3 regions of the Mesorhizobium sp. M0772 genome follow, and region 2 is predicted to be linked to each of the others. Evidence: predicted binding sites of a transcription regulator. Region 2 holds the regulator's gene; each other region holds the start of a gene.
The links. Region 2 encodes PhoB, which activates phosphate uptake and scavenging genes when phosphate is short. Its sites were predicted from a motif close to TGTCATNNANCTGTCAT; they were not measured.
Positions count from the first base shown of each region.

Region 1 (7,763 bases), on a different contig from region 2:
CAAAGGAAAACCCGTCGGCATGATCCTGCAGCGCCGGCGGCAGCATGTCGATGAAAGCATCCATCTGGACATGCAGGAAGGGCTCGGTGGTGATTGTTTGCAGCGCCCTGGCGATCGAGCTTTTGCCGGCGCTGCCGACGCCATTAAGCAGGACGATTTTGGCCGTCATGTCGCCCCCTCGGCCTATCGGTTGCGCACGACGATACAGGCGCCGCCGACGCTTTGCAGTTTCTGGCAGATGACGTTGGCGGCGGCACGGTCGTCGACGCCGATCCTGACGGCGTAGATGCCGCGTCGGCCGATCGGCGTGCGCACCCGGCTGACCACCGGGTCACGACCGGAAAGCAGCGCCGGAAACCGGCTCCTGACCCTCAGCCACTGATTGATCGCCGCGCCCCTGCGGAAATTGCCGGCCACCTGGACGCCCCATGGCTTCACATTGATCGACGCCATCGCCACGGTTCTCGACATGATCACCGGCAGCTTGCGGCAGGCGACGGCAAAGCTGGTTTTCGCGTCGAGCGGCTCGACCGTCCCGGCGTAAGCGCTGTCGGAAAACTTGTCGACGGGTTCGCCCATGACGTCGAAGACATAGCTCTCTGTCTCCATCGGCAGGAAGCCGCCCGAACCCAGCCAGCGCGACACCCGGTTCTCGCCGGCATTGTAGGCGGCCGCCGCCAGGCCGAGATTGCCGTAGGCGAGCTTCATCTCGCCGAGATATTTCGCCGAAGCCGGGATCGCCTGGTCGATGTCGAAAGGATCGGCCAGCCCGCGCATCTTGGCGGTGCCCGGCATGAACTGGGCGATGCCTTCGGCACCGACCGGGCTAACCGCATTGGGATCGAAGCGGCTTTCTTTCCAGATCAGCCGGGCGAAGTAATCCTTCGGCAGGCCGTTCCGCTCGGCATGCGTCTCGATCAGGTCACAGACATGGCCGATCAATCGTTTCGCCGCCGAGCGCGATTGCGGTGGATCGGCAAGTGCCTGTCCGGCACTCAGCCCGCAGAGCAGGATCACACCGGCTTTGAGCAGCCCCCGCATGGCTCATTCGGCCGCGGCTTTGCCGTGCTGGCCAAACCGCCGCTCGATATAGTCGGCAACCATTTTTTCGAAATCGGCGGCGATCGACGGACCGCGCAGCGTCGCCGACTTCTTGCCGTCGACGAAGACGGGTGCGGTCGGCATCTCGCCGGTGCCGGGCAGCGATATGCCGATATCGGCGTGCTTGGATTCGCCGGGGCCGTTGACAATGCAGCCCATCACCGCGACCTTGAGGTTCTCGACGCCGGGATATCTCTCCCGCCAGACCGGCATGTTCTTGCGCAAATCGGCCTGGATGTTCTGGGCGAGCTCCTGGAACACGGTGGAGGTCGTGCGACCGCAGCCGGGGCAAGCGGCGACGATCGGCACGAACTGACGGAAGCCCATGGTCTGCAGCAGTTCCTGCGAGACCTGCACCTCGCGAGTGCGATCGCCATTCGGCTCCGGCGTCAGCGAGATGCGGATGGTGTCGCCAATGCCTTGCTGCAAGAGGATGCCCATGGCAGCCGACGAGGCGACGATGCCCTTCGAGCCCATGCCGGCTTCGGTGAGGCCAAGATGCAGCGCATGGTTGGAACGCGTGGCAAGCTCGGTGTAGACGGCGATCAAATCCTGCACGCCGCTGACCTTGGCCGACAGGATGATCTTTTCGCGGGCGAGGCCTATCTCTTCGGCCATTTCGGCCGACAGGATCGCCGACTGCACGATCGCTTCGCGGGTTACTTCCTGCGCCGTCAGCGGAAAGCCTTGGCGCTGGTTCTCGTCCATCAGCCGGGTGAGCAACTCCTGATCGAGCGACCCCCAATTGACGCCGATGCGCACCGGCTTGTCGTATCTGATCGCCATTTCGACGATCGCTGCGAACTGGCGGTCCTTCTTGTCCTTGAAGCCGACATTGCCGGGATTGATGCGGTATTTGGCCAGCGCCTCGGCGCAGGCTGGATGGTCGGCCAGCAGCTTGTGCCCGATATAGTGGAAGTCGCCGACCAGCGGCACATTGATGCCGAGCCGCTCGAGCCGTTCGCGGATGCGCGGCACGGCGGCGGCGCTCTCGTCACGATCGACGGTGATGCGCACGATCTCGGAGCCAGCGCGATGCAAAGCCGCAACCTGCGCGACGGTCTGGTCGATATCGGCCGTGTCGGTGTTGGTCATCGACTGCACGACGACCGGCGCGCCGCCGCCGACGACCACGCCGCCGACATCGACGCCGACCGATGTCCGGCGCGCAAAGGGGGAGGAAAAATACCCGGTCATGCCGGCAGCCTCTTGATCACCCGAGCGACACACGTCCACGTCGACGCACGCTCAATCAGCTATCAGCGCATAGCGCTGAGGTTCGGGCATGAGGTGGAGGAGCAAAGATGGCTTGTCAATGGCGACAGACAAGCAGAGCCGCCAAATCGCAGCAGCGCGGCGACCCCACAGACGGGTTTCGCCGGCCAACAGTATGGGAATTAGTAGCAAAAACAGGCCTCCGGCGGCATGTCGCCACCGGAGCGATAGTCACGCGCCAAGGCGGCGCGTCTAATCCTGGAAGGGCGTCAGTGTCTCGTCGGTTTCGCCTTCAGTTTTTCAATCTCGTCCTTGAGTGCCAGCTTGCGTCGCTTCAGATTCACGATTTCGAGGTCGTCGACCGATGGATGGTTCATCGCATCGTCGATCTCGCGTTCGATATCACCGTGTTTCCGCTGCAACTCATCAAGATGGGATGCAAGAGACATGATTGGTTCTCCCTTTCATGGTTTCCTCGATTGCAGCCGTCAAAGGCACGTCCACCGCAGGTCGCATCTGTGACGGCACCATGACAGTCTGCCACCATCCGGCTGCGATGTCGAATGCTGCGTGGTAGCATTCCACGACAATGTGATATGTGATATTGGCTGCGCGCCGGCGGCAATTGATGCCGCCCCCGCCCAATCATGCCCATTGCCGGGCGCCGCAGACATGCAGACGGTAGAGAATGTCCGACCAGGAAAAGGCCGATGTCCGCCTCGAATTTTCCCGCCTGAAGCAGGAGCATGCCGATTTCGACGCGGCCATCAATGCGATGATCGCCATGGGCTGCGACCCCTTGCAGATCCAGCGCATGAAGAAGAAGAAGCTTTTCCTCAAGGACCGGCTGATGGCGCTGGAAGACAAGATCATTCCGGACATCATCGCTTAGCCGACGGCCTCGGGGCCTAACTGCTCACCCCGCTATCGACAGCCGCGCCGCGCGATGGCGCAGCAACGTCAGCAATTCGTCGGTCTTCTCCGCTGAAGTGTCGATCGGCACCACCAGGCACATCGTCGCCTCGACCTTGCCGGCGGCCGCGAAGACAGGGGCGGCCAGGCATTTGGTGTAGGCGTCGACCAGCCCCGAAGTGATGCAATAGCCGGTCGTTCTGGCCGTCGCGATATCGGCAACGAAGTCGTCGAACTGCAGCCTGCGGCCGTCGGGCAGCAAAAGGTCGTCTTCCGAGACCATGTCCTGGATGGCGGCCCTTTCCAATCCGGCCAGAAGCAGCCGCCCCGATGCCGTCCATGGCAGCGGGATCTGCAGGCCGGTGGCCGAGCTGATGCGGAACGGCCTGGTGCCGGGGCTGGAATGGACGATGGTATAGCGCCCGCTTTGCAGCATGCACAATTCGGAGGTCTCGCCGGTCTCGCGCGACAGATTGTCGACCTCCTGCCGGCCCCGCCTAAGCAGGTCGTTGCCCCTGACATAGTCCATTCCATAGAGGTAGAGCTTCTTGCCGAAATAGACCCGGTTGCCGTCGCCCTCCATCTCCAGGAGACCCGCATCGACCAGCGAACGCACCAGCGTATAGGTGGTGGAGCGCGGCGCATTCACCCCCTTGGCGAGATCGCCAATGCCGATGGCGCGCTGCGTAACATGCAGGAAGTCCAGGATCTCCAGCACCCGGTTGAGGCCCTTCTCGCGCGAGCCGGAGGTCTTGTCGGGCGTCGGGCTCCCGGCTGGACCAAGCTCCGCCCGATCCGTGAGTCCATTGCTGTCTTGCATAACTGATTCCTGATGTTAGTATCTGTCTTGTATAGGATACATGTGTCTATTGTAAGAGACAATCAGGTCGGCGACACGTGTGTCTGTAAGGGGAACTCAAACAACAGGAGGTCGCAGTGAACGACGCATCCAAGCGAGATTTTCTGAAACTAGGCAGGGCCGGGCTTGCAACGGCGGGCGTGATGACCGCTGTCAGCGCCGAAAAGGCGGCGGCACAAGCCGCATCCGACAGCGTTCTGCGCACCGCGCTTGACCGCGGCAAGCTGATCGTCGGCACCGGCAGCACCAACGCGCCATGGCATTTCGAAAACGATGCCGGCGAGCTGGTCGGCATGGACATCACCATGGGCCGCATCCTGGCCAAGGGTCTGTTCGACGATCCGAGCAAGGTCGAGTTCGTCATGCAGGATCCGGCGCAGCGCATCCCCAATGTCACCACCAACAAGGTCGACATTACCATCCAGTTCATGACCATGACCGCGCAGCGCTCGCAGCTGATCCACTTCTCCAGGCCATACTATGTCGAGGGCGTCGCCCTGCTGACGCTGCCGACGGCGGAAAACAAGACCTTCGACAAGCTGCTCGCCGGCGGTTCGGCGACGCGCATCTCGATCCTGCAGAATGTCGATGCCGAAAGCTCGGTCCATTACGCCCTGCCGGAGGCGCAGGTGCTGCAGATCGACACCCAGGCCAATGTGCTGCAGGCACTGGAATCGAAACGCGCCGATGCCGCCGCTGTCGATCTTTCAACCGTGCGCTGGCTGGCCTCGCGCAACCCCGACAAATATTTCGATGCCGGCAAGAGCTGGTACTCGATGCTCTACGGCGCGGCGGTCAGGCAGGGCGACCTGGACTGGCTGACCTTCGTCAACCAGACCTTCACCATCGCCATGTTCGGCCATGAGACCGCACTCTACGACGCCGCCTTCAAGGACTATTTCGGCCAAGAGCCGCCGGCCCGCCATCCCGGTTTCCCGGTTGTCTGACAAGTGCTGGCGGAAGGGTTAGCCCTTCCGCCTTCTAGTTCGCATCCCCTTGGTTATTGCGGGAGACGCATGGGCTATACGCTCAACTTCAACCTGATCTGGCGCCATTTCGACAAGCTGTGGGGCGGCCTTCTGCTCAGCCTCGAGCTTGCCGTGATTTCGATTGCCATCGGCGTCGTCATCGGCCTGGTGCTGGCGGTCTGGTATGTCTCGGCCGGACGCGTGGTGCGCGCCATCATTGCGGCTTACGTCGAATTCATCCGCAACGTGCCGCTGATCCTGCTCGTCTATCTTGTCTTCTACGGCCTGCCGACGGTGATCGACGTCGCCTACGACGCGCCGACCTCGTTCGTGCTGACGCTGTCGGTCTATAGCGGCGCCTATCTGGTCGAGGTGTTCCGCTCCGGCCTGGAAGCCGTGCCGCGCGGCCAGCTCGATGCCGGCAAGGCCATCGGCCTGACGCCCTGGCAGCGGCTGGTTCATGTGCGCCTGCCGACCATGCTGCGCATCACGCTGCCGGCGCTGTCCAACACCTTCATCTCGCTGTTCAAGGACACGTCCATCGCATCGGTCATCTCGGTGCCCGAGCTCACCTTCGGCGCCCAGTGGATCAACTTCAACACCTTCCGCATTGTCGAGGTCTATCTGGTGACGACGGCGATGTATCTGGTGACCGGTTACACCCTGCTGTTCGGACTGCGGCTGGTCGAACGCCGGTTCAGGGCTGCGCGCTGACATGCTGAGCCAGATCCTCTACGCCGTACCGTTCCTCGCCCAGGGCTTCGCCATCACCTTGTGGGTGTCGCTGCTGGTCGTGGTGCTGTCGCTGATTGCCGGCGTCGCGCTCGGCGTCAGCCTGGTCTACGGCCCGGCGCCGCTGCGCTGGGCCGTGCGCATCTTCTCCGACACCATCCGCGGCATCCCGATCCTGGTGCTGATGTTCTTCGTCTATTACGGCCTGCCGGCCATCGGCCTGCATCTGCAATCCTTCTCGGCGGCGGTGCTGGCGCTGACCTTGTTCAAGACGGCGCAGGTCATTGAGTATCTCCGGGGCGCCGTCGGCTCTATTCCCAAGGGCCAGTCAGAAGCGGCGATGGCCATTGGGCTGACTTTTCGCCAGCGGCTCACCTACGTCATCTTTCCGCAGGCCTTCCGGCGCTTCCTGCCGCCCTGGATCAACGGCGTCACCGATGCGGTCAAGGGCAGCGCCCTGGTCTCGCTGCTCGGCATCACCGACCTGATGCAGGCGATCAACCAGGTCATCGGCCGCACCTATGAGGCGATGCCGCTCTACATCCTCGGCGCCTTGATCTATTTCGCCGTCAACTATGCGCTTTCCTACGCCAGCCGGCGGCTGGAACGGCGCTTTGCCTTCATCCGGGACTAGCACGATGGCCACAAGCTCGAACGACAATGCTGCCCTTCTCGACATTGCCGGGGTCTCGAAAGCCTTTGGTTCGGTCGAGGTGCTTCGCTCGGTCAGCCTCAAGGTGGACAGGGGCGAGGTGGTCACCGTCATCGGCCCTTCCGGCAGCGGCAAGACCACCCTGCTGCGCTGCGTCAACTTTCTCGAAAGCTACGACTCAGGCTCGATCCGCATCGACGGCAAGGAGGTCGGTTTTCGTGAGGCCGGCGCGCGCCAGCGGCGCAGCGAGCGCGACCTTGCCAATATGCGCGCCGAAACCGGCATGGTGTTCCAGAGCTTCAACCTGTTTCCGCACCTCACCGCCGCCGGCAACATCATGCTCGGCCTCACCAAGGTGCGCGGCAAGAGCAAGGCCGAGGCGCGCCAGATCGCCGAGCATTGGCTGAGCCGCGTCGGCCTCGCCCACAAGGCCGACAGCCTGCCGGCGGAACTCTCCGGGGGCCAGCAGCAGCGCGTCGGCATAGCGCGGGCAGTCGCCATGGAGCCAAAGATCCTGCTGCTCGACGAGATCACCTCCGCGCTCGATCCCGAATTGGTCGGCGAGGTGCTGGCCGTTGTGCGCAGCCTGGCCGAAGACGGCATGACCATGGTGATGGTCACGCACGAGATGGCCTTCGCCCGCGACGCTTCGAGCCGCATTGTCTTCATGGCCGATGGCGGTGTCAGCGCTGTTGGCCCGCCGAAGGAGATCCTTGCCGAAGAGACCACCAATGAGCGCCTCCGCTCTTTCCTGGCGCGCTTCCGCGCCTCCCATTTCTGACATGGGCGGCCCAAAGCAATTCCAGGAGAAGTGTAAGCGGTTTTCCCGGGAAAAGCGCGAAGCGCTTTCCCCTGGGAATTGCGTAAAACAACAGGCCGGCCCAAGGAGAATTCTTCCATGACGCCTTACATCCGGCTCGCCGAACTCGGCCTGACGCTGCCCGAGCCGCCGACACCGATCGCCAATTTCGTCACCCATGCGGAAAGCGGCCGGCTGATCTTTCTTTCGGGTCAAGGGCCGCTGCGCGCCGACGGCACGCTGTGCACCGGCAAGGTCGGCGAGGACGTCACCGTCGAGCAGGCCTATGAGCATGCCCGCCTCACCGGCCTCAACCTGCTCGCCGTCATGCACGCCGCCGCCGGCGATCTCGGCCGCATCGTGCGCGTCGTCAAATTGCTCGGCTTCGTCAATGCGACGCCGACCTTCAGCGACCACCCGAAAGTGGTCAATGGCTGCTCGGACCTGTTCGCCAGCGTCTTCGACAAGATCGGCGGCCATGCCCGCTCGGCGATCGGGGTCGGCTCGCTGCCTGGAAACATCACC
Region 1 is NZ_JAMYPB010000072.1:4,585-12,347, reverse strand. Features, by position in the region: gene NKI06_RS28685 (chloramphenicol phosphotransferase CPT family protein) at 1-169, opposite strand, end outside; gene NKI06_RS28680 (transglycosylase SLT domain-containing protein) at 184-1,041, opposite strand; gene ispG (flavodoxin-dependent (E)-4-hydroxy-3-methylbut-2-enyl-diphosphate synthase) at 1,045-2,298, opposite strand; gene NKI06_RS28670 (YdcH family protein) at 2,586-2,765, opposite strand; gene NKI06_RS28665 (YdcH family protein) at 3,005-3,208, shown strand; gene NKI06_RS28660 (IclR family transcriptional regulator) at 3,233-4,048, opposite strand; gene NKI06_RS28655 (transporter substrate-binding protein) at 4,165-5,034, shown strand; gene NKI06_RS28650 (amino acid ABC transporter permease) at 5,104-5,769, shown strand; gene NKI06_RS28645 (amino acid ABC transporter permease) at 5,771-6,421, shown strand; gene NKI06_RS28640 (amino acid ABC transporter ATP-binding protein) at 6,426-7,220, shown strand; gene NKI06_RS28635 (RidA family protein) at 7,338-7,763, shown strand, end outside.
Region 1: a site for PhoB is predicted at 2,835-2,851, ahead of NKI06_RS28670 (YdcH family protein). Genes of this name have one in related genera too.

Region 2 (7,763 bases):
TGGTCGACGGCAAGCTGGTCGACAACCCGAACACCAAGTGGAACCAGGTCAATCCGAAGCTGCCCGACTGGGATATCGCCGCCTATATCCCGGGTGAGAAGCACGGCACCCGTGAAGTGTTCGAGACCAAGCTGCTCGACGCCGGCTGCGACAAGGCCGCTTTGAAGGCTGCCGGCATCGCCGACGACAAGGAAATCGGCAAGACCTGCATCGCCATCCGCAAAGACGGCAAGGCTGTCGACATTGATGGCGACTACACCGAGACGCTGGCCCGCATCGACTCCAACAAGACCGGCGTTGGCGTGTTCGGCCTCGCCTTCTACGAGAACAATGCCGACAAGCTGAAGGTCGCCACCGTGGAAGGCATCGTGCCTTCGACGCAGACCATCGCCGATGGCACGTATCCCGTGTCGCGGCCGTTGTTCTTCTACGTCAAGAAGGCGCATCTGGGCGTCGTTCCCGGCCTCAAGGAATATGTCGAGTTCTTCCTTGATGACCAGATGATCGGCCCGGAAAGCCCGCTCGCCCAGTACGGCCTGGTTTCCGCTCCCGACGCCGAACGTCAGGGCCAGCGCGACGCCTTCGCCGCTGGAAAGACAATGTAATCAACGGACGGATCAGGGCGCGGATGAACTCCGCGCCCTGACTTCGCCGCTTGCCGCAACGGCTGCGGCGATCTGAATTTTCCCTGGGGTGGGTTATGTCGTCCTTGCTCGTACTCGCCATAGTCATCGCCATAGGCGTGGTCGCTTTTGTGGTCGGCCGCCAGCGCGCCGCGGCGCAGGATACCGGCAAGGTCAAGCCGCATTCGCGCGCGCATTATCATGGCTGGTGGGCCTTTCTGCTCGCGGTCCTGCCTGCCGTCCTTTTGCTCGCCGTCTGGGATATCGGCTCTTCCTTCTATCTCGACCGGCATATCCATGCCGCTTTGCCCGAGCGCACCGCCGACACAAAGGTGGCCAGCGAAGCGCTCGACGCCAGCCTGGTGAAGAGCCTGGCCAAGGGCCTGCGCCGGCTCGATGGCGATACCGCACTTCCCGCTACTTTCGCCGAATTGCAGCCGCTGCTCGCCGCCAAGGGCGTGGCACTGGCCAGCGACACCCAGGACTATATGATTCCGATCGCGGTCGAGGCGAACCAGGTCCAGGACCGGCTCGGCCTGTTCAGCGCCGTGCTGACCTTCGCGCTGTCGGTCGCCGGCGCCTTCTATGCGCTGAGGCAGATCGCGCCGCGCGCCAGGGCGCGCAACAATGTCGAGAAGCTGATGCTGTGGGGGCTGCTTGCGGCCTCGACCATCGCCATCCTGACCACGGTCGGCATCGTGCTGTCGATGCTGTTCCAGACCATCACCTTCTTCGAGAGCGTGTCGCCGATGAGCTTCTTCTTCGGCACGGTGTGGGATCCGCGTTTCGCCGCCGCCGGTTCCGGCGGCAGCCAGGGTCAGTTCGGCCTGATCCCGCTTCTCGCCGGCACGCTCTACATCGCCGCCGTCGCCCTTCTGGTGGCAGTGCCGGTCGGGCTGATGTCGGCGGTCTACATGTCCGAATATGCCTCGCGCGGTGTGCGCTCGGTGGTCAAGCCGGCGTTGGAACTGCTGGCCGGCATTCCGACCATCGTCTACGGCATCTTCGCCGTTGTCACGCTCGGACCGTTCTTGCGCGACCTGTCGGCGGCACTCACCGGCGGCTCGCCCTTCATCCAGGGCCAGAGCATCTTCACCGCCGGTCTGGTGATGGGCGTCATGCTGATCCCGGTCGTGTCCTCTTTGTCCGACGACATCATCACCGCGGTGCCGCGCGCAATGCGTGACGGCTCGCTCGGCCTCGGCGCCACGCGCTCCGAGACGATCAAGCGGGTGATCCTGCCGGCGGCACTGCCCGGCATCGTCGGCGCCATCCTGTTGACGGCGTCGCGCGCCATCGGCGAGACGATGATCGTCGTGCTGGCGGCGGGCGTCGCCGCCAATCTGACGGCCAATCCGTTCGAGGCGATGACGACCATCACCGTCAAGATCGTCAACCAGCTGACCGGCGATCTCGAGTTCAACTCGCCGCAGACGCTGGTCGCCTTCGCGCTCGGCCTGACGCTGTTCGCGCTGACGCTGGTGATGAACATCGTCGCCCTCTACATCGTGCGCAAGTACCGGGAGCAGTACGAATGACCGACATCCCCCTGGACACGATGGCGGGTGCCGTCGCGCGTCCGCGCCGCGACATCGGGCTGAAGGCGCGCTATGCCGCCGAACGCCGGTTCCGCATCTATGGCGTGATTGCGATCTCGGTGGGCCTGGCGTTCCTGGCCATCATGCTGATCACCATCGTCTCGAAAGGCTACACCGCCTTCTGGCAGACGACGGTGACGCTGCCGGTCACCTTCGACGAGAAGGTGATCGATCCCTCCGGCAAGCGCGCCACCGACCCTACCGTGCTGATCAAGGCGAACTATCCCAAGCTCGCCGAAAACGCGCTGGTGGCCAGGCTCGGCATCGATCCGGCCAACAAGCCGATGATGCTGAAGCTCAAGGGCTTCCTGTCGGAAGGCGCCCGCGTCCAGCTGCGCGACATCGTCTCCGCCGATCCGTCGGTGATCGGCAGGACGCGTGACGTCGACATCCTGGCTGCCGCGAACCTCGACTCGGCCTTCAAGGGTCAGATCGACCTCGGCGTCGATGAAGCGCGCCGCAAGGTGTCCAACCAGCAGATCGACTGGATGAACAAGCTTAAAGCCGACGGCGTGATGGCCGAGCATTTCAACACCGGCCTGTTCACCTATGGCGCCTCCAGCCGGCCCGAAACGTCGGGCATGGGCGTGGCGATCATCGGCTCGTTCTACATGATGGTGATCGTGCTGTTGCTGGCGCTGCCGATCGGCGTCGCCGCCTCGATCTATCTCGAGGAATTCGCCAAGAAGAACCGCTTCACCGACCTGATCGAGGTCAACATCAACAATCTCGCGGCGGTGCCGTCGATCGTCTTCGGTCTGCTTGGCCTTGCCGTGTTCATCAACTTCCTCGGCATGCCGCGCTCGGCTTCCTTCGTCGGCGGCCTGGTGCTGACCTTGATGACATTGCCGACCATAATCATCGCCACGCGCGCCGCCCTCGCCGCGGTGCCGCCGTCGATCCGCTCGGCGGCCCTAGGTCTCGGCGCCTCCAAGATGCAGATGGTGTTCCATCACATCCTGCCGCTTGCCGCCCCAGGCATCCTTACCGGCACCATCATCGGCCTGGCGCGTGCGCTCGGCGAGACAGCACCGCTGCTCTTGATCGGCATGGTCGCTTTCGTCGCCGATTATCCGGCGACGCCTTTCGATCCGGCGACCGCGCTGCCGGTTCAGATCTATATGTGGGCAAACGAGGCTGAGCGCGCTTTTGTCGAGCGCATGTCCGGCGCCATCATCATCCTGCTCGTCTTCCTCATGGCCATGAACATCACCGCGATCGTGCTCCGGCGCCGGTTCGAGCGGCGCTGGTAGAAAAAAGGCAATTTGGTATGAACATCATGACCGAACAGTCCCTTGAGCATGCAGTGGGCGACAAAATGAACGCCAAGTCGAACGAAGTCATCAAGATGCGCGGCGACAAGGTCGGCGTCTTCTACGGCGAGAAGCAGGCGTTGTTCGACGTCAATCTCGACGTCCGCCAGAACCAGGTGACGGCGCTGATCGGCCCGTCCGGCTGCGGCAAGTCGACCTTCCTGCGCTGCCTCAACCGCATGAACGACACCATCGATTCGGCGCGGGTGACCGGCAAGATCACGCTCGATGAAGACGACATCTACGACAAGAACATCGATGTCGTCGAACTGCGCGCACGCGTCGGCATGGTGTTCCAGAAACCCAATCCGTTCCCGAAGTCGATCTACGAGAACGTCGCCTACGGCCCGCGCATCCATGGGCTGGCCAAGCGCAAGTCCGACATGGACCAGATCGTCGAGCAGAGCCTGAAGAAGGCGGCGATCTGGAACGAGGTCAAGGACCGCCTGCAGGAGCCCGGCACCGGCCTGTCCGGCGGCCAGCAGCAGCGCCTGTGCATCGCGCGCGCCATCGCCGTGTCGCCGGAGGTGATCCTGATGGATGAGCCCTGCTCGGCGCTTGATCCGATCGCCACCGCCCGTGTCGAGGAGTTGATCGACGAACTGCGCCAGAACTACACGATCGTCATCGTCACCCACTCGATGCAGCAGGCGGCGCGCGTGTCGCAGCGCACGGCGATGTTCCATCTCGGCTATCTCGTCGAGGAGGGCGCAACCGACAAGATGTTCACCAACCCCGACGACAAGCGCACCCAGGATTACATTACCGGCCGCTTCGGCTGAGCCTCCGGCGGGTGAATTTTCAGGCACGAGGACCAAGATCATGGGTGAACATACCGTCGCCTCCTTCGATGAAGAGCTCGGGCAGATCAGCAAGCTGATCCGCGACATGGGCGATCTGGCAGGCTCGATGGTCAGCGGCTCGACCAGGGCGCTGCTCAATTCGGACAATGCGCTGGCACAGCGTGTCGTTTCCGACGACGCCATCATGGATGCGCGCCAGCGCGAACTGGACGACCGCGCCATCACGCTGATCGCCAAGCGCCAGCCGATGGCCAACGATCTGCGCGCCGTGGTCGGCTCGATCCGCATGGCGGGCGACCTCGAGCGCATCGGCGATCTCGCCAAGAACATCGCCAAACGCGTCGGCACCGTGGGCTTGAGCGTCACGCCGCGCGACTTCTCGCACTCCATCGATGCCATGGCGCAACTGGTGCTGATCCAGGTGCAAGGCGTCGTCGAGGAATATGCCGCCACCGATGCGGCAGCTCTTGCAAAACTCAGGAATGACGACGAGCGCATCGACGTCAAATACACGTCCGTGTTTCGTGAGCTTTTGACCTACATGATGGAAGACCCTCGCAACATCACCGCCTGCACGCATCTCTTGTTCTGCGCCAAGAATCTTGAGCGCATCGGCGATCATGTCACCAACATCGCCGAAAATGCGTATTATGTGCTGACCGGCCAGCAATTGCCCGCCAATCGTCCGAAGCAGGACGAGACGGCGATGGCCACGCCGGCCTGATGAGGGTGAACTGCCTATGATCGCGCCACGCATCATGGTCGTGGAGGACGAGGAGCCGCTGGGCGTGCTCCTCCGCTACAACCTCGAATCCGAAGGCTATCAGGTCGAGGTGGTGACACGCGGCGACGAGGCCGAGATCCGCCTGCAGGAAAACGTGCCCGATCTCCTGGTGCTCGACTGGATGGTGCCCGCTGTTTCCGGCATCGAGCTCTGCCGGCGGCTTAGAGTGCGGCCCGAAACCGAGCGGCTGCCGATCATCATGCTGACCGCGCGCGGTGAGGAAAGCGATCGCGTGCGCGGCCTGTCCACCGGTGCCGACGACTATCTGGTCAAGCCATTCTCGACGCCGGAGTTCATGGCGCGCGTGAAGGCGCTGCTGCGCCGGGCCAAGCCGGAAGTGCTGTCCAGCGTGCTCAAGGTCGGCGACATCGTGCTCGACCGCGAGTCGCACCGTGTCTACCGCAAGAAGAGCGAGATCAGGCTCGGACCGACCGAGTTCCGGCTGCTCGAATTCATGATGCGCCATCCCGGCCGCGTGTTCTCGCGCAGCCAACTGCTCGACAATGTCTGGGGCGAGACGATCTATATCGACGAGCGAACCGTCGACGTCCATGTCGGGCGCTTACGCAAAGCGGTCAACAACGGCCGCATGCCGGATGTCATCCGTACCATTCGCGGCGCCGGCTACGCGATCAGGGAAGACTAGGATGCTGCGCGTCGCGCCGTTGCCGGCCATTCAGGCGACATGCTTGCCGGATTTGGCCTGAATGCCCGGCGCGAAAATCTCCTGATCGACGAAGCCGAGCGCGCGCATGGCACAGCCTTCGCGGATCAGCGGCAGCTCGTTGGGCTCGGTGTCGAAGGAGATCGACTTCGAGTGCTGGCCGCCGGCGGTCTGGGCGATCGCTTCGCGCAATGCCGGCTCGATCAGGTCGAAGGCGGCGGCGCTGACGCCAACCATGGCGACAGGCGCCGGGTCGATCAGCGCAAACAGGCTGCCGAGGCCGAAGCCGAGCGCCTCACCGGCCTTGCGATAGGCTTCGCGCTCCGGGCCATCGGTTTCGCGGGCGCGCGCGGCGAGTGCGCGCATATCAGCGTCGCCGATATCGACCGGCTCGGCATCTTCGCTCATCATTTTGGCGCTGCGCCAGATGGCGTAGTTTCCGGCATAGGCCTCGACGCAGCCGCGCCGCCCGCAGCGGCAGAGCGCGCCGCCCGGACGGTGGATCATGTGGCCGAACTCGCCGCCCGAGGAATGGGTGCCGGTGAACAGTTCGCCTTTCAGCACCAGCCCCATGCCGATGCCGTGCGACAAGAGGATCGCGATGAAATTGTCGCGGTAGCGCTCGGGCTGGCGCCATTGCAGGGCCACCGCCATCATATTGCAGTCGTTCTCCATGGTGGCAGGAATGCCGAATTCCGCTTCCAACATGTCGGCGAAGGCAATGTCGGTCAGTGGCGTGATTGGCGACCACAGCATGGCCCGCGCCTGCGAATCGGTGATGCCCTGGATGCCCATGGCAATGCGGGCGATGCTCTGGACATCGAGGTCCGGGTCCGCGAGACGCCGCCCGACGATTGCTACGCATTCGCCGATCAGCTCGTCGCGCGGCATGGTCAGCGTGTCGAGCCGGCGCTGTTCTTCCGCGACCACCTGGCCGGCATAGTCGATGACGGTGACGGAGAGGAAGTTCAGCGACAGCACCACGGTCATGACCGCCGCCGCTTCCGGGTTGAGGCCAAGGCCGACCTGCGGCCGGCCGCGTTTCAGCGAGCCGGTCTCGCCAGGCTTGCCTTCAATCAGGATGCCTTCTTGAATTAGATCAGACGAGATTGCCGATATCGTCGAATGGCTGAGGCCGGTGGTCGCCGCAATCTCGGTCCGCGACGGCTGGCCGGCCCGGCGCACGGCCGAAATCACCATCGCACGGTTGCGACGGCGCAGATCGTCGTGGCGGATCCCAACCGACATTTGTTTCCTCCCGGCCTCCTCGCGCCTCATGATAGTGAAGGCGTTCGACGGCACCAGCCAAATATTGGCAGACGCCGGCAGCCCTGTCATTGTTTATTGCGGAGCTCGAAAAAATTCGGCAACGCCATCAGAATCCATCATAATCGATGTTGACAGTGCCTTATCATTGAACCAGTATTTTTTCGAGGCTCGAAAAAATGGAGCCTCTTTGTGCAGGCCTTCGGGCCGGTTTTGTCGCGCCGTGGGCGGCGCAGGGAGGGTTATAATGAACAGATTTGCAGCCGCCATGCTGGCGGGTGTCGCCATGTCGCTGGCGCTGATGTCGGTCGCGCAGGCGAAGGACAAGGTCATCGGCGTGTCGTGGTCGAACTTCCAGGAAGAGCGCTGGAAGACCGACGAGGCGGCGATGAAAACGGCGATCGAGGCTGCCGGCGACAAGTACATTTCGGCCGACGCGCAGTCCAATCCCGGCAAGCAGCTGACCGACGTCGAAAGCCTGATCTCGCAGGGCGCCAACTCGCTGATCATCCTGGCGCAGGACGCCTCGGCCGTCGGCCCGGCGGTGCAGAAGGCGCTGGACGAAGGCATTCCGGTCGTCGGCTATGACCGCCTGATCGAGAACAAGGACGTCTTCTACCTGACCTTCGACAACAAGGAAGTCGGCCGCATGCAGGCCCGCGAAGTGTTCAAGGCGAAGCCCGAAGGCAACTATGTCTTCATCAAGGGCTCG
Region 2 is NZ_JAMYPB010000042.1:684-8,446, reverse strand. Features, by position in the region: gene NKI06_RS23340 (substrate-binding domain-containing protein) at 1-605, shown strand, start outside; gene pstC (phosphate ABC transporter permease subunit PstC) at 701-2,161, shown strand; gene pstA (phosphate ABC transporter permease PstA) at 2,158-3,474, shown strand; gene pstB (phosphate ABC transporter ATP-binding protein PstB) at 3,492-4,316, shown strand; gene phoU (phosphate signaling complex protein PhoU) at 4,357-5,061, shown strand; gene phoB (phosphate regulon transcriptional regulator PhoB) at 5,078-5,767, shown strand; gene NKI06_RS23310 (ROK family protein) at 5,798-7,033, opposite strand; gene xylF (D-xylose ABC transporter substrate-binding protein) at 7,299-7,763, shown strand, end outside.

Region 3 (7,763 bases), on a different contig from region 2:
ACCGCCTCGACCGCCGCAGGCAGAATAAGCGCGCCGGATGATGCCTCGGCACTGAAGGTGACGTCGGCATCCTCAGGGCGGAAGCCAAGCGTGGCGGCGTTCGTGGGCGCAAAGTCAATCGTCTTGCCATCAATCAGCGCTGGACCAGCCGATGCTTGCAAAAGAGGCAAAAGGTTCATCGGGGGCGCGCCGATGAAGGAGGCGACGAAGGTCGAGGCCGGCTTCTCGTAAATGTCAAGCGGCGCGCCCGTCTGCTCGACCAATCCGCCATTCATGACGACGAGAATATCGGCCAGCGTCATCGCCTCAAGCTGATCGTGGGTGACGTAGACCGAGGTGACACCGAGCGAGCGCTGCAAATTCTTGATTTCAACCCGCATCTGGCCGCGCAGTTTGGCGTCGAGGTTGGAAAGCGGCTCGTCGAACAGGAAGACTTTCGGATTGCGCACGATTGCGCGACCCATGGCCACGCGCTGGCGCTGGCCGCCGGAAAGCTCGCGTGGGCGCCGGTCGAGCAGCGCCGTGAGTTCCAGCACCTTGGCGGTCGAGCGAACCCTGCTGTCGATCTCGTCCTTGGGAGTACCCCGGTTGCGCAACCCGTAGGCCATGTTGTCGTAGACCTTCATATGCGGGTAGAGCGCATAGTTCTGGAACACCATGGCGATGTCGCGCTCGGTCGGACCGATCGTGTTGACGATCTTGCCGTCGATAGCGACGGTGCCGGAAGAAATGGTCTCAAGCCCGGCGATCATCCGCAGCAGCGTGGACTTGCCGCAGCCGGACGGCCCAACCAGCACGCAAAGCTCCTTGTCGGGAATGGCGATCGAGACACCCCTCACCGCCTCGACGCCGCCGGGATAGACTTTCTTCACATCCTTCAGATCGACGGTCGCCATCAGCTTCTCACTTTTCGGAATCGACAAGTCCGCGCACGAACCAGCGTTGCATCAGCACCACGATCAGGATCGGCGGCAGTATGGCCAGCATCGCGGTGACCATGACCAGATGCCATTGGGTATCGGCATCGGCGAAGGAGACCATCTTTCTAAGTGCGATGACGATGGTGTTCATGTCATTGCTGTTGGTGACGAGCAGCGGCCACAGGTACTGCGTCCAGCCATAAATGAAGAGGATGACGAACAGCGCCGCGATGTTGGTGCGCGACAGCGGCAGCAGGATGTCGAAAAAGAATCGCCATGGTCCGGCGCCGTCGACACGCGCCGCTTCCACCAACTCACCTGGGATGGTCATGAAGAACTGGCGAAACAGAAGCGTGGCGGTGGCCGAGGCGATCAGCGGAATGATCAGGCCGGCATAGGTGTCGATCATGCCGAGATCGACCATCACCTTGTAGGTCGGCAGGATGCGCACCTCGACGGGAAGCATCAGCGTGATGAAGATCAGCCAGAAGAAGACCATCCGAAGCGGAAAACGGAAGAACACGATCGCATAGGCCGAAAGGATCGAGATGAAAATCTTCCCCACCGCGATGCCGAGCGCCATGATCGTGGTGTTGAGCAGCAATCGGCCGACACTGACGCCGCCGATGCGGCCGACACCGCCGAACAGCGCCTCGCTGTAATTGTTCCAGACCTGGTCGCCGGGCAAAAGAGGCAATGGCGGCTTGAGGATGGTCTGCAGCGTCTGCGTGGAGGCAACGAAGGTGTAGTAGATCGGGAAAGCGACGATCAGGATGCCCAGGATGAGCACGGCGTGGGCGATGAGGGCGCGAAGCGGGGACTGACCAATCATCGCTCGCGCTCAACCGTAGTGGACTTTGCGTTCCACATAGCGGAACTGGATGGCCGTGAGTGAGATGACGATGACCATCAGGATGACCGACTGCGCGGCCGAATCGCCGAGGATCAAATTGACGAAACCGTCATTGTAGACCTTGTAGACCAGCGTCTCGGTGGCCTTGCCTGGCCCGCCGCCGGTGACGGCATGAACGATACCGAAAGTGTCGAACAGCGCATAGACAGTGTTGACGACCAGCAGGAAGAAGGTCGTCGGTGCGAGCAGCGGGAAGACGATGGTCCAGAAGCGCTTCGTCTCCCCGGCGCCGTCCATGGCCGCCGCCTCTATCAACGTCTTCGGCACCGCCTGCAGCCCGGCGACGAAGAACAGGAAATTGTAGCTGATCTGCTTCCAGGCAGCCGCAGATACCAGCAGGATCATGGCTTGGTTTCCGTTAAGCAAGGGATCCCAGGCGATGCCGAGACCTCTCAACGCGTAGGCCAGCGAACCGATCGAGGGGTTGAACAGAAACAGCCACAACATGCCGGCAATCGCCGGCGCCACCGCATACGGCCAGATCAGCAGCGTGCGATAAAGGCCTTTGCCGCGCACCACCTTCTCGGCCATGACGGCAAGCAACAGGGCCACACCCATGGCGACCATCGCGGTCGCCAGAGAGAACACCAGCGTAACTTTGATCGAGTTGAGGTAGGCCGGGTCGGCCAGCACCTTGCGAAAATTGGCGAGCCCGACGAACTTGCTCTTCAGCCCGAACGGGTCTTCCCTGAGCATCGACTGGTAGAGCGCCTGCCCCGTCGGCCAGTAGAAAAAGATCAGCGTAATGGCGAGTTGCGGCGCCACCAGCAGATAAGGCAGGGTCTTGTTGGGAAAGACGACGCGTGGAGACAGGGTGATTCCCTCGCTGTGCAGGAAATCGTCCACGCGGGTCCGCGTGGACGAGGTTCAACTGACAAATCGCTTCAGTTTCCGATCGCTTCCTGAATCGCCTTGTTGCCGCGTGCGACCGCGTTGTCGAGCGCCTGCTGCGCAGTCTGCTGGCCGGCCAGCATCTTCTCGAACTCCTCGTTCTCGATGTCGCGCACCTGCGGCAGGTTGACGAGGCGCACGCCCTTCGAGTTCTCGGTCGGCGCCTTGCCCAGCATCTGCAGGATCGGCGTCTCACGGCCCGGATTCTTGTCATAGAAGCCGGACTTCTTGGTCGCCTCATAGGCAGCGAGCGTCACCGGCAGATAACCCGACTTCTGGTGCAGATACTCCTGCACTTCGGTCTTGGACAGGTAGGAGAAGAACGCCGCGACGCCCTTGTATTCCTCGTCCGATTTGTTGCCGAACACCCACAGGCTGGCGCCGCCCGGCGTGGTGTTCTGGGGCGCGCCCTTTGCGTCACTATCATAGGGAAGCTGGCCGATGCCGTAGTTCATGCCCGACTTGACGATGTCACCGAGACCCCCCGACGATTCGGTGAAGATGCCGCATTCTCCGGCAAGAAAGATCTGCTTGGCTTCGGATGTACGGCCGCCATATTTGAAGGTGCCGTCCTTGGCCAGGTCGGCGAGCGCCTGGAAATGATTGACGAAGATCGGCGCATTGATCTTGAGCTCGACGTCGGTTCCGGCAAGTCCGTTCTGGTTGGTGCCATAGGAAACGTCGTTCCAGGCAGCGAAGGCCTCAAGGTGGATCCAGGTCAACCACGTCGAGGTATAGCCGCAGGAAGCGGCGCCGCTCGCTTTGATCTTCTTGGCGGCTTCCCACACCTCGTTCCAGGTCTTTGGCGGATTGTTCACATCAAGCCCGGCCTTCTGGAAGATATCCTTGTTATAGTAGAGGATGGGCGACGAGGAATTATAGGGGAAGGACAGCATGGTCCCGTCCGGCTTCGAATAGTAGCCGACGATGCCGGGCAAATACTGGCTCTTGTCGAAGGTCACGCCGGCGCTGGTCAGCACATCGGCCACCGGCTTGATCGCACCTTCGGCGGCCATCATGACGCCGGTACCCACGTCGAACACCTGGATGATGTCGGGCGCTTGCCCCGCACGAAAGGCAGCGATGCCGGCATTCAGCGTTTCGGGATAGGTGCCCTTGAAAACAGGGAGAATTTCATAGTCGCTCTGGCTGGCATTGAAATCCTTGGCGATCTTGTCGACCACCTCGGCATTGGCGCCGGTCATTGCATGCCACCAACTGATCTGGGTGGCGGCGAAGGCGGAGGTGGTGGAAAGCAGGGTCAAGGTGGCGGCAACACCGGCCGCAAAGCCGAACAACTTCATGTTTCATCTCCCGTTTGTCATTGGCGAAAGGGGCGCTCCCGCGAACGCAATATGTGTCTCTGATGACAATCGGACAACGGATTTGTTGCTGTTTCGTGAATTTCATACCCGGCTAACTTCGCGCCCCCTCGCCTTGCAACGAGGACCGAGAGAAATGCCAAGCCGGCTCAGCGATAGAATGGGGCATGGTGGGCCTGCAAGGATCGCCGACCGCCCAGCGATGCGTGAAGGGCCCGCGTGACAGCGCCACGCACCTGCACCGTGCGGCCGCCAAACCGGCGCTCGGCCAGATCGAGATCGGCCGAGCGGCATCGCGCCAGGCGCTGCTGTAACCGTGCGTCTGGAATGAGACAGGATCGCCGCAACGTACAACCCGAAAAACCCGCTGTAGTTGTAGTTCGCATAACCGATTCTTCGTCAAGCGTGGCATACTAATCAAGTGGACGGCTTGATTGCTGTGGGAGAGCAGGTGGGGCGAGATGCTGACGGTCTATAATTGTATCGTGCATGAGCACGATCTGAGACTGGTCGCACTGGCAGCGCTCATTTGCGGTATTTCTTCCTTCTCGGCGGTCAACCTGCTTCGCCATGTCGACCGCTCGAGCGAGCGCAACCGCTATACCTGGCTGATGATAGCAGCCACTTCCACCGGCTTCGGTATCTGGGCGACGCACTTCATCGCAATGCTTGCCTTTTCTCCCGGAATCCCCAACGCCTACAATACGGAAATGTCGGCGCTTTCGCTCGCCGGTTCCGTCGCCCTGACCGCTGCGGGCATGTGGATCGCCACCTTGCGCCGGGGCATCGACTACCCTCTGGTCGGCGGCGCGGTCCTCGGCGCTGGTATCGCCGCCATGCACTATATCGGCATGGCCGCCTTCGAGGTCGAAGGGCGCATCGTCTGGAACCCGCTGCTGGTCGGCGTCTCGGTGCTGACAGGCGTCACCCTCGCCGCGCTGGCGCTGCTGGTGGTGTTGCGACGGCCGTCCATGCAGGCCACAATCGCCGCCGCCATCCTGTTGACGCTGGCGATCTGCAGCCTGCACTTCATCGCCATGGGCGCGGTGTCGATCTTCCCGGACTCCTCCATCGAGATATCGCAGTTCACGGTCGAACCGGTGTCGCAGGCCTTCGCCGCCGCTGCAGTCAGCCTGGCTATCCTGGTGCTTTCAGCCGCAGCATTGTGGATCGACCTTCGCTTCCGGCGTCACAAGCTCGAGGCCGAGCGCATGCACGGCCTCGCCAACGCCGCCGTCGAGGGGCTGATCGTCTGCGATGGCGCCCGCATCGTCAGCGCCAATGACAGCATCGCGGCACTCACCGGCATTGCGCCGGAAGTGCTGAACGCGATGCTGCTTGGCGATCTCTTCGGCGAACGCACCGCGGCCGGCATGTCCGACTGCAGCGGACAGGCACAGGAAGCCGAACTCAGAGCCCATGACGGCGCCACCATCCCCGTCGAACTTATCGCCAGAAGCATCGACTATTGCGGCAAGCGGCACAGCGTTGTCGCCGTGCGCGACATCCGCGAACGCAGGAAGGCCGAGCAGGAGATCCTGCGCCTCGCCCATTTCGACCCGCTGACCGGGCTCCCCAACCGCCGCAGTTTCTCCGGCCGGCTCGAGGCCGAAATTGCCGCAATGGACCGCGGCGGCAAGGGTGGGCATCTTGCGCTGCTGCTGCTCGACCTCGACCGCTTCAAGGAAGTGAACGACCTGTTCGGGCATGGCGCCGGCGATGCCATGCTGCAGAAGGTGGCGCTATGCGCCTCCGCCGTGCTCCGCCACGGACAGATGCTGGCGCGTCTCGGCGGCGACGAGTTCGCCATCATCGCTCCGAACCTTCCCGATCCGCAGGCGGCCGGCCGCATCGCCGAGGCGGTGCTGGCGGCCATGCGCGAGGAAAACCGGCTGTCGGTCGGTGGCGGGCTGGTGTCGGCCAGCATCGGCATTGCACTTTATCCGCTCGACGCCGATGAGCCGACACTCCTGGTCAGCCACGCCGACACCGCGCTCTACCGCGCCAAGGCCGAGGGCAAGGACACTTACCGTTACTTCGAGGCCTCGATGGGCGCCGAGGCGCGAGACCGGCGCGTGATGGAGCACGAACTGCGCCAGGCGATGGCGCGCGATGAGTTTCGCCTCGTCTACCAGCCACAAAAGGAGATCAGCAGCGGGCGGATGGTCGGGTTCGAAGCGCTGATCCGCTGGCGCCATCCGCAGCGCGGCGACGTGTCGCCGGCGACCTTCATCCCGGTGGCCGAAGACAGCGGCGTCATCATCCAGATCGGCGAATGGGTGCTGGCGACGGCCTGCGCCGAGGCTGCGCGCTGGAAGAACCCTCTCACCGTCGCGGTCAATGTCTCGGCGGTGCAGCTCCACAATCCGAATTTCAGCCGCAAGGTGCATGAAGTCCTGCTCGGCTCCGGCCTGACGCCCGGCAGGCTCGAACTCGAGATCACCGAAACGGCGCTGGTCAAGGACATGCCGCGCGCGCTGGCGACCTTGCGCCAGGTGAAGGCGCTTGGCGTGCGTGTGGCGATGGACGATTTCGGCACCGGCTACTCCTCGCTGTCCAATCTCCGCGCCTTCCCCTTCGACAAGATCAAGATCGACGGCTCATTCATCAAATCAGTCGACAGCAACGGCCAGGTGGCAGCCATCGTGCGCGCCGTTCTGGGGCTTGGCCGCGGTCTCGGCCTGCCGGTTCTGGCCGAGGGCGTCGAGACGCTGGGCGAGCTGAAATTCCTCGACGCCGAGGCCTGCGAGATCGGCCAGGGCTACTATCTAGGCCGGCCCAGCCCGATCGAGGCGTTCAGCGAATTGACCGGCGTAGCGGCACCGGCGGCACAAGACGACGCCGGCGTTAAACAACGCGGCGGCAGCATCTTGATGCTGCCGCCGGCGGCGGCCCTGCGCTCAGCCTAGAGCAATTTCAGGAAAAGTGTGAAACGGTTTTCCGTCCGAAATTGCGTCGAAACAAAAAAGTTAGCGCGGGCCGTTTCGACGAAACGGTGAACCGCTCTAAGGGGCGAGTGCGGCCTCGACCAGGCGCTTGGCATCCGGTCCTGACCATTCGGCCGGTCCGTTCATATGCGCGATCAGGCAGCCTTCGCCATCGATCAGCATGGTGACGGGGAGGCCTAGCGCCAAGCCACGCGTCTTGACGTCGTTGAACAGCGCCAGCGTCGAATCGCGGTAGTAGCCGAGCGACCCGATGCCGATATCGGCGAGGAACTTCTTGGGCTTCACATCGTCGCCGGCATCGACATTGACCGCGACCACTTCGAAGGCATCGCTGCCCTTTTCCTTCTGCAAGGCGTCGAGCGCCGGCATTTCGGCGCGGCAGGGCGCGCACCACGTTGCCCACAGATTGAGCAGCACGGTCTTGCCGGCATGATCGGCGAGCGTCATCGGCTTGCCGTCGGGACCGTTGAAGGCGAGACTTTCCAGCGATTGCGGCGGATCGGCGGGCAGCAATGCCGCAACCTGGCCGGTGGCCGCGGCGGCAACTTTTTTGGCGCGGTCGCTCTTGGCGGCGCAGGCGACGTCGTCCTTGCTGTTGCCCGCGCCGGCCGCAGGTGCGCTGCCGGTGGCTGCGTTGTTGCCAGACCCGCTCTCGCTGACATATACCGCGACCGCGCTGGCCAGCACGCCCGCCAGCAAAGCGGCGAGGATCAGGCGCGGGGCCGGGAAGTATCTGTTACCGTCTGCCATTTTTCTAAGACTGCTCCGG
Region 3 is NZ_JAMYPB010000007.1:64,733-72,495, forward strand. Features, by position in the region: gene NKI06_RS06760 (sn-glycerol-3-phosphate import ATP-binding protein UgpC) at 1-896, opposite strand, end outside; gene ugpE (sn-glycerol-3-phosphate ABC transporter permease UgpE) at 904-1,752, opposite strand; gene ugpA (sn-glycerol-3-phosphate ABC transporter permease UgpA) at 1,762-2,646, opposite strand; gene ugpB (sn-glycerol-3-phosphate ABC transporter substrate-binding protein UgpB) at 2,718-4,028, opposite strand; gene NKI06_RS06780 (hypothetical protein) at 4,214-4,360, shown strand; gene NKI06_RS06785 (bifunctional diguanylate cyclase/phosphodiesterase) at 4,508-6,955, shown strand; gene tlpA (thiol:disulfide interchange protein TlpA) at 7,052-7,744, opposite strand.
Region 3: a site for PhoB is predicted at 4,091-4,107, ahead of ugpB (sn-glycerol-3-phosphate ABC transporter substrate-binding protein UgpB). Genes of this name have one in related genera too.